Regions from separate parts of the Mycolicibacterium rutilum genome, predicted to be linked through region 1. Evidence: predicted binding sites of a transcription regulator. Region 1 holds the regulator's gene; the other holds the start of a gene.
What was found. The regulator LexA, encoded in region 1, represses DNA repair genes until DNA is damaged. The targets are predictions, from matches to a motif close to CGAACANNTGTTCG.
Positions count from the first base shown of each region.

Region 2: cofD (2-phospho-L-lactate transferase) is a predicted target of LexA. The motif match lies at 2,588-2,601, and genes of this name have one in related genera.

Region 1 covers NZ_LT629971.1:4,824,095-4,828,509, forward strand. The annotation lists gene BLW81_RS23475 (PhzF family protein) at 1-228, shown strand, start outside; gene nrdR (transcriptional regulator NrdR) at 234-701, opposite strand; gene BLW81_RS23485 (LysM peptidoglycan-binding domain-containing protein) at 863-1,315, opposite strand; gene lexA (transcriptional repressor LexA) at 1,526-2,221, shown strand; gene BLW81_RS23495 (sunset domain-containing protein) at 2,218-4,194, opposite strand.
Region 2 covers NZ_LT629971.1:5,614,438-5,618,852, reverse strand. The annotation lists gene BLW81_RS27365 (NUDIX hydrolase) at 1-12, opposite strand, end outside; gene BLW81_RS27360 (coenzyme F420-0:L-glutamate ligase) at 9-1,352, opposite strand; gene cofD (2-phospho-L-lactate transferase) at 1,349-2,368, opposite strand; gene BLW81_RS27350 (WhiB family transcriptional regulator) at 2,805-3,068, shown strand; gene BLW81_RS27345 (metallopeptidase family protein) at 3,082-3,504, opposite strand; gene BLW81_RS27340 (DUF3499 domain-containing protein) at 3,664-4,083, shown strand; gene BLW81_RS27335 (phosphomannomutase/phosphoglucomutase) at 4,161-4,415, shown strand, end outside.

The sequences.
Region 1 (4,415 bases):
ACGGACAAGGAGCAGGGCCAGATCCGATCACGCATGTTCGCGTCCGATCTGGGAGTGCCCGAGGACGAGGCCACCGGTGCTGCCGCCGTGCGGATCACCGACTACCTGAGCCGCGACCTGCACATCGTGCAGGGCAAGGGATCTCACATCTACACCCAGTGGAGCGCGGAAGGTTGGGTTCGTGTCGCCGGTCGCGTGGTCGACGACGGCGTCAAGCAGGTCGACTGATCCGACTAACTGGCGGTGGGCTGGGGCGAATTGCGGTGCGCCCGCAGCGCCTCGATCTCGCGCTCGAAGTCGTCGGCCGAGGTGAAACCCCGATACACCGACGCGAACCGCAGATAGGCCACCTCGTCCAGATCCCGCAGCGGCCCCAGGATCGCCAACCCCACCTCGTGACTGGGCACCTCGGGGCCGGCGGCCCGCACCGCGTCCTCGACCTGCTGGGCCAGCAGGTTCAGCGCGTCATCGTCGACCTGGCGGCCCTGACAGGCGCGGCGCACCCCTTTGATGACCTTCTCGCGGCTGAACGGTTCGGTGACCCCGCTTCGCTTGACGACGGCCAGCACCGCGGTCTCCACGGTCGTGAACCGTCTACCGCACTCCGGGCAGGATCGCCGCCGCCGGATCGCCTGGCCCTCGTCGGTCTCCCGGGAATCGACCACACGCGAATCGGGATGGCGACAGAACGGACAGTGCATCACCGCTCCTTCGCCAGGCCAACAAACGACTACATCAAACGTCTTCGAGCGTACCCGCGCACTGTCCCGCAGGCCCAGAACAGGGCCGATTGGCGCGTAGGCCACCCATTTGTCGGCGAACATCGCTGCGAGGCAAGGCTTTCGAAACTGGGCGCGCCGCGTCAGCCGACCGGCGCGATCAGCGTCTGACCTGCGTCCAGTGCTGCGGTGTCGAGGTGGTTGAGTTCACGGATCTGCTCGACCACCTGACTGACCGGCGCATCCGGCGCGACCCGCTGCGCGACCTGGTGCAGGCTCTCGCCCATCTGTACCTGCACCACGGCGAGACGGTCGGGCGTCGGCGCCGGGTCGGCACCCACCACGCCGCCGAACTGCGCGACGAGCCCCAGCCACACCGTGATTCCCGCCGCGACCAGCGCCAGCAGCACCGTGGTGCCGGGAGTGATCGGCCGCCTGCGGTGCCCCGCCCGCGACATCGTCACGCCGGGACCGCGGTAGCGCAGGGGCGCCCCGCCCGGACGCTGCGACCGGGGCCGCCGGCTCGGTTCGACCCGCCTGCGACGCGGCTGCGCCGCGGGTGCTGCCTGGATTTCCCGGGTGTCGAGGATCGTCATCGTGTTGCCCTTCCGTCCGCTGCTTTCGCTCTTATGTTCGATGATACTCGATCAGGTGTTCGAGTGATAGAACATGTGATCGAACTGTTGCCAAACGATAAAACAGGGCACCGACAAAAAATCCGGCCGCGTTCGCGGCCACCCACCCCACCGCGACACGCCTCGAACAAATGTTTGATTAATGGGCGGCTGCGGGATACATTCGGCGCCATGGACTCCAGCAGCGATACTCCGGACCGCACCGGCGGGGGCCGAACTCTCGACACCGGTCTGACCGAGCGTCAGCGCACCATCCTCGAGGTCATCCGCGCCTCGGTCACCACCCGCGGCTATCCCCCGAGCATCCGGGAGATCGGCGATGCGGTCGGCCTGACGTCGACGTCGTCGGTGGCCCATCAACTCCGCACGCTCGAGCGCAAGGGCTATCTGCGGCGGGACCCGAATCGCCCACGCGCGGTGGATGTCCGCGGCGCAGACGACGCCGCCAACCCGGTCGTCACCACCGACGTCGCGGGTTCGGACGCGTTGCCGGAGCCGACGTTCGTGCCGGTGCTCGGGCGGATCGCCGCCGGCGGCCCGATTCTCGCGGAGGAGGCCGTCGAAGACGTCTTCCCGCTACCGAAAGAACTCGTCGGCGAGGGCTCGCTGTTCCTGCTGAAGGTGGTCGGCGATTCGATGGTCGACGCGGCGATCTGCGACGGGGACTGGGTGGTCGTGCGTCAGCAGAACGTCGCCGACAACGGCGACATCGTCGCCGCGATGATCGACGGCGAGGCGACGGTCAAGACGTTCAAGCGCACCCGCGGACAGGTGTGGCTGATGCCGCACAACCCCGCGTTCGATCCGATTCCCGGGAACGACGCCGCCGTGCTCGGCAAGGTCGTCACCGTGATCCGCAAGATCTAGTCGGCGCGCACGAAACCGTTCGTGCGGGCGAATTCCTCGCTGGAGAACCAGATTTCGGCGTGCGCGTCATCGTAGTCGGCTGAGCCGGGCAGCCAGTACCGGCCCGACTGGGTGTCGGCCTTGATCGGGTAGCCTTCGGGCCCCTCGGCCGCGTCGTCGAGCGACAGCCGGAACGCGGGGCCCGGGATCTCCGGCTTGTCGACCTCGATGCGGGCATGCCGGCCGGTGTCGGTCAACGGATCCCGCTCAGGCGCCGTCGCCTCACCCAGCGTCTGGATCCGGGTCGGCGCGGTGACGATGTCGTCGGGATTGTCGTCGGGGTTGTCCTCGCGGGCGGGCTGTTCCTCGGGCGCCTCGTAGGGGTCGACGACATGCTCGACGGGCTCGTCGGCGGGACCGGACTCGGGTGGCGGCTCCCACGGGCTGCTCGACTCCGGACCCAGCGCCCCGAGGCCTTCGCTGGCGTAGCGGTCGCCGAACAGCGCCGCGGCGTAATCGTCGTTGCTCGACCGCATCTCCTCGACGTCCGGTTCGCGCGCCCCGACGGTGCTGTAGATCCGGTCGACGTCACTGCCGTAGCCGTCGTCGAACCGGTCGTCGTCGAAGCCCGGATGATCGTCGTCGCGGCGCCGGCTGCGCATCGTCGCGAACACGACGAGGCCGACCAGGATGAGCACCGGCACGATCGCCAGCAGCCACCACCAACTCCACCCGAACCCACCCGAGTCGTCGGCGGCGGAGGGTTGCGGTGCGGCCGGCGTATCCGGCAGATGCCGGCCGGGCACCTGCAGATCCGACAACTGGCTCGCGAGGTTGGCCGGCTCGGTGCTGAAATCACCGGTCGCGCGGTCCCACGAGACGACCCCGCCGCTGAACCGCTGGGTGAGCACGCCGTCGCTTTCGGTCTGATCGGCCATCGGCGCGCCGAGCGTTCCCTCCGCTCCGTCGAGCTTGTCCCAGGCCGCCCGCATCGGGCCCCGGACGAGGACCGCACCGTAATCGGGCGTCCAGAAGATCACCGGGTTGTCCTCGGCGGCGAACGTCGACATCCGGCTGGCCTCGCCCGCTCCGCCGGCCTCCTCACCCGAGGTCGGAAAACCGAGGTCGCCCTCGGGTCCGCCGAGGCTCTCGTACTTGGTGAGCACCTGTCCGGTGACGACCCGCGCACCGGTCGCCGGACTGTAGAAGATCTTGCCGCCCGCGAAGTTCTGTCCGAGGCCGTCAGCGCCGATCTTGTACGGCGGTCCCTCGGCCGCGCCGAGCGGGCCCAGCGCTCCGCCGGCGGCGCGGCGGGCGGCGTTGATCGCCGACGTCGGATCGTCGGGCACCTTGAGCCCGGCCAGCTGCCCGGCGAGATCCGGCGGCACGGTGGTGAAGGTCTTCTCGCGGGTGTTGTACGTCAGCTCGCCGCCGGTGAATTTCTGCGTGACGAGATCGCCGCGATAGGACTCGTCGTCCGCGGGCACGCCGAGCACCCCCGAGGAACCGCCGAGCTTGTCCCATGCGGCGTTGATCGGCCCGCGCACGACGCGCGCGCCGGTGTCGGCGGTCCAGAAGATCACCGGCTTGTCGGCGGCGCTGAACGTGGTGTTGAAGCTGCCCGGCGCGCGGCCGGGGCCGTCATCGATGGTGGGGAACCCCAGATCGCTGTCGGCGGGCCCGCCGAGTGATTCGTACTTCTCCAGGATGGCCCCGCGCACGAAATGGGCGCCGGTCTGCGGGGTGAAGAAGATCTTGCCCGCGCTGTAGTTCTGCGCGAACCCGTCACCGGCGCGATACACCTCGCCCTGCTCGGGTCCGAGCGGACCGCCCGCGCCGCCGCTGGCGTCCCATGCCGCAGTGATGGCGGCGTCGGCGTCGGATTCCGGCGTCGCCCCTGCCGCCGGGCTCAACAGCAGGGCTGCCGCACCAGTGAGCAGAGCGGTCGCCATCCGTGCCCACACCGCTGTGCGCCGGGTGGTTTGCCCGATCATTCGTCCTCCCGCGGTCGACGCGAAATTCTCCACAATTTCGCGCCCGTCAACTGTCTGTCAGCAGACGCCGATCACTAACGAACACGCCAATCCTGGGAAGGAAAATACCCGGCCGCGCGTCATCCGCTGGGATCAGCCCCGTTGCGCCGCGACGATTTGAGCAGCTAAACAGCCGGACCGCGGCCCGCGCCGAGTTTGCACGAGAGCGCCGGAATTCGCCC
Region 2 (4,415 bases), 790 kb from region 1:
GTGCAGGCTCACTTGACCACCAACAGGCCGTCGACGGGCACCGGGTCGCGCGGCGGCGTCGGACCGTCCTCGGGATAGCCGATCGCGATGGCGCCCAACGGTTCCCAGTCGGCGGGCAGGTCCAGCTCCGCGCGTACCTCGTCGGCGGCGAAGATCGTCGAGCCGATCCAGCAGCTGCCCACCTCGCGCACCGCCAGCGCCACCAGCAGGCCCTGCACGGCGGCGCCGACCGCGACCGTGAACATGGTGCGTTCGGCGGCGGTGCGCTCGGCGTCGGGGTAGGCGTGCGCACCGTCGGGCACCAGGAACGGGATCACGACTTCGGGCGCGTCGTAGAGGATCTGGCCCCGCTGCACACGGCGTTCGACGGAGTCGGCGGGCCTGCCGTCGCCGGTGAGGTCGGCGCGCCACTTGTCCTTCATCCGGTCCAGCAGCGCGATGCGCCGGTCCCGGTCGCGCAGCCACACGAACCGCACCGGCCGGGTGTGGTGCGGCGCCGGTGCGGTGAGCGCCTCGGCCACAGCGGCTTCCACGAGTTCGGGTGCGACGGGCTCGGCGGAGAACCGGCGCACCGAGCGGCGCAGCAGCTGGGCCTGCGACCGGCCGAGCGCGATCGCCTCCTCGGTGCCCAGCCAGAACAGGTCCTCTTCACCCGCGCGCACGAGCCTGCGCGCGGTGGATCCGTCGTCGGGCAAGTGAAGTCCGCGCACCACCGCGACCGGGATGTCGGTCAGCTTGCCCTTCACCAGGTCGGCGGCCGCGGCGATCTCGTCGGCGACGGCGATCTCGGTGACGATCAACTCGTTGCCGTGCCGGTCCACCGAACCGCCGTAGCCGTGCAGCACGGTCAGCCCGGCGGCGCCGATCGCGACGTCGGTCTGCCCGTTGCGCCACGCGCGCCCCATCGTGTCGGTGACGACGACGCCGACCGACACCCCGAGCCGCTCCCGCAGCCCGGTCCGCAGCGCCGCTGCGCTGCCGTCGGGATCGACTGGTAGCAGCGCGAGTTCGGCGGAGTCGACGTTGGACCCGTCGACCCCGGCGGCGGCCTGGACGAGCCCGATCGCGTTCTCGGTGATCAAGGTGCGGCCCTTGCGGGCCAGCACCCGCACCGCCTCGGCGTCGATGAGCTTGCGGCGCAGCACGTCGCGTTCCTCGGGGTCGGCCGGGGCGTCGACGATGCGGCCCTCGCACTTGGACAGCACCTTGCTGGTGACGACCAGAACGTCGTTGTCGCGCAGCCACGGTGCGGCCGCCGCGATCGCCGCGGCGAGGTGGTCACCGGGCCGGAACTCGGGCAGGCCGGGTACGGGCAGCAGTTCGACGGCGGCAGCCGAGCCGTGCTCGGTCACGGTTTGACCCCGGCGAGATCGATTCCCGCGCGGACCATCTCGGCCGTCGTCGCGGGATCGGTCATCAACAGCGGCGCCGAGCGCACCTCGACGCCGTCGATGTCGGCGTGGTCGCCCTCGTGCACGAGCCAGCCGTCGAGGATCCCGACGCCCGACCGCGCACCGAAGTGCCTGCCGACCGCCTCCGAGGTGCTCTCCACACCGATCACCGACAGACATTCATCGGCCATGCCGCGCAACGGCTTTCCGCCGATGATCGGGGAGTAGCCGATCACCGGCGCATCCGTCGAGCGCAGCGCGCCGCGGATGCCGGGCACGGCGAGGATGGCGCCGATGCTGACCACCGGGTTCGACGGTGCCAGCAGCACCACGTCGGCGGTCTCGATCGCCTCGGTCACACCGGGTCCCGCGGTGGCCTTCTCGGCGCCGACGAACGCGAAGCTGTGTGTCGGCACCTTCGCGCGATGGCGCACCCACCACTCCTGGAAGTGGATCGCGTGCTTCTCGCCGGTCTGCTCGCCGGGGCCGGGATCGGTGATGACGACGTGGGTTTCGCTGCGGTCGTCGGTGACGGGCAGCAGCCGCGCGCCGGGCGACCACCGCTTGCACAGCGCCTCGGTGACTTGGGACAGCGGATAGCCGGCGCGCAGCATCTGGCTGCGTACGAGGTGGGTGGCCAGATCGCGGTCGCCGAGGCCGAACCAGTCCGGCTGCACGCCGTAGGCCGCGAGTTCCTCCTTGGCGTGCCAGGTTTCGTTGCGGTGCCCCCACCCGCGCTCGGGATCGATGCCGCCGCCGAGGGTGTACATGCACGTGTCGAGGTCGGGGCAGATCCGCACTCCGAACATCCAGGCGTCGTCACCGACATTCACCACTGCGGTAAGTTCATGCGCATCAGTATCATCAGTATCAGCAGCACCACCAGTGACACCGAATTGCCCCAGTCCCAGCAGATGTTGGACACCGAGCAGGAACCTGGCGCCACCGACGCCGCCGACCAGAACTGTGACCTTCACAGCGACCGAGCGTAGGCCGTTGGACGGGAATTGGTTCGGGCAGGAGCGCCGCAGGCCGGCCGCTGTGACGGACACGCCGAGTCACGACTCGCCGTATTTGGATCACGGAATGGTATGAATTCCTGTTCCAGCGCTTGACCGGGGCAGCTAACGCGTGTGTAATCACACCAGTGTCATTTCCCGGTAGGCCAACCGGTTCCGGTGCCGCAGACCGAGATTCGATCACTTGTTCGAATTGGAGGGGTCGCACGCCTCGGTGTGTGGCTGTATAGGGGATCAACGAGACCAGGTGAGGAGGCGGAAGATGTCTTTTGAGCAAGGCGATTTCGATCGCGTTGTCCCGTTCGACAACCGATTTTTCGGCTCAGTAGACAGCGCGCCGCACACCAATTCCGGACCGGCACCGGTTGAGACGCCGCGGCGTCCCCAGTTAAGTCTGGTGCCAGATCCGATTGATGTTGCGCCGGCACTGACACCGGAAGACGACTTGTGGCAGGAGCGCGCGTTGTGCGCGCAGACCGACCCCGAGGCCTTCTTCCCGGAGAAGGGGGGCTCGACGCGCGAAGCCAAGCGGATCTGCCAAGGCTGCGAGGTGCGCGACGCCTGCCTCGAGTACGCACTGGCGCACGACGAACGCTTCGGCATCTGGGGCGGGCTGTCCGAGCGCGAGCGTCGTCGGCTCAAGCGCGGCATCATCTAACGGGCCGCGCGGGCTACTCGTCGTCGATCGTCGGGTCGATGACCGAGGGCTCCACCCCCAGATACGTGGCCACCTGGGCCACCAGAACCTCATGCAGCAGGTCTTCGAGTTCGACGGTGTCTTTGGCCCGTCGCTCGATTGGTTTGCGGAACAACACGATTCGCGCCCGAGTGGCGTTGCCGCGGACGTCGACGCCGGCCGGGATCAGCCGGGCCAGGGCGATCGGTCCGTCGGCGATCACCTCCGGCGGCCACTGCACACTGTCGGGATCTTTCGGTGCGAGCCGCGGAATCTCGTCGACCGCCACATCAAGGCCCGTCAGCCGGTCCTGCCACCGCCGCTCGATCGGCTCGTAGGCCTCCAGCACCGCCATGTCGAAGCGTTCGGCGCGGCTGCGCCATCCCGGAACCGTGGGCGGCAGCAGCGGCCCGCGCATCTCGCGGCCGCGGCGCGAGCGCAGGTATCCCCGCTTGGCCACCGGGTCCGTGCTCCTCTCGTGGGCGATCACCGCCGATCGTAACGGTTGGAGATCGGCCGTCCGGTGGCTGCGCGTGTCCGGCGGCGTGTGGCGTGCGACCACGATAGATTCTCGGCTGTGAACGTTCCCCGTCGCTGCTGCCGGCCCGGGTGTCCGCACTATGCGGTCGCGACGCTGACCTTCGTCTACGCGGACTCGACGGCAGTCGTCGGCCCCCTGGCCACGGTGGCCGAACCCCACTCGTGGGACCTGTGCGTGGTGCACGCCGGCCGCGTCACCGCCCCGCGCGGTTGGGAACTCGTGCGCCACGCCGGCCCGCTGCCCGCACACCCCGACGAGGACGACCTCGTCGCGCTCGCCGACGCGGTCCGCGAAGGACGCGACGTGGCGCCGCCGGTGAACGGCGTGGTGGCCGGTTTCTCCGATCCGGCCACCGGCGCGTCCGGCGGCTCACTGATGGCCGCGCCGGCGCGGCGACCCGAGTCCACCGGCCGACGCCGCGGGCATTTGCGGGTGTTGCCCGATCCCACCGACTAGCCCTCCACTCGAACCCGTAGACGTCTGCCCGGCCGGTTAGGCTGGCGCCAGCAGTTGTCCACATCACAAGGAGATCTATGTCTCGGCCCGCCGCGGGTGTTCATCGCGTCATCAAGGCCTATGACGTGCGCGGCCTGGTCGGCGAGGAACTCGACGAAGCGTTCGTCGCCGACGTCGGCGGCGCCTTCGCCCGGCTGGTCCGCGATCACGCCTCCCAGATCGTCGTCGGCTACGACATGCGGGAGAGTTCGCCGGCGCTTGCTGCGGCGTTCGCCAACGGGGTGAACGCGCAGGGGCTCGACGTGGTGCGGATCGGTTTGGCGTCGACCGAT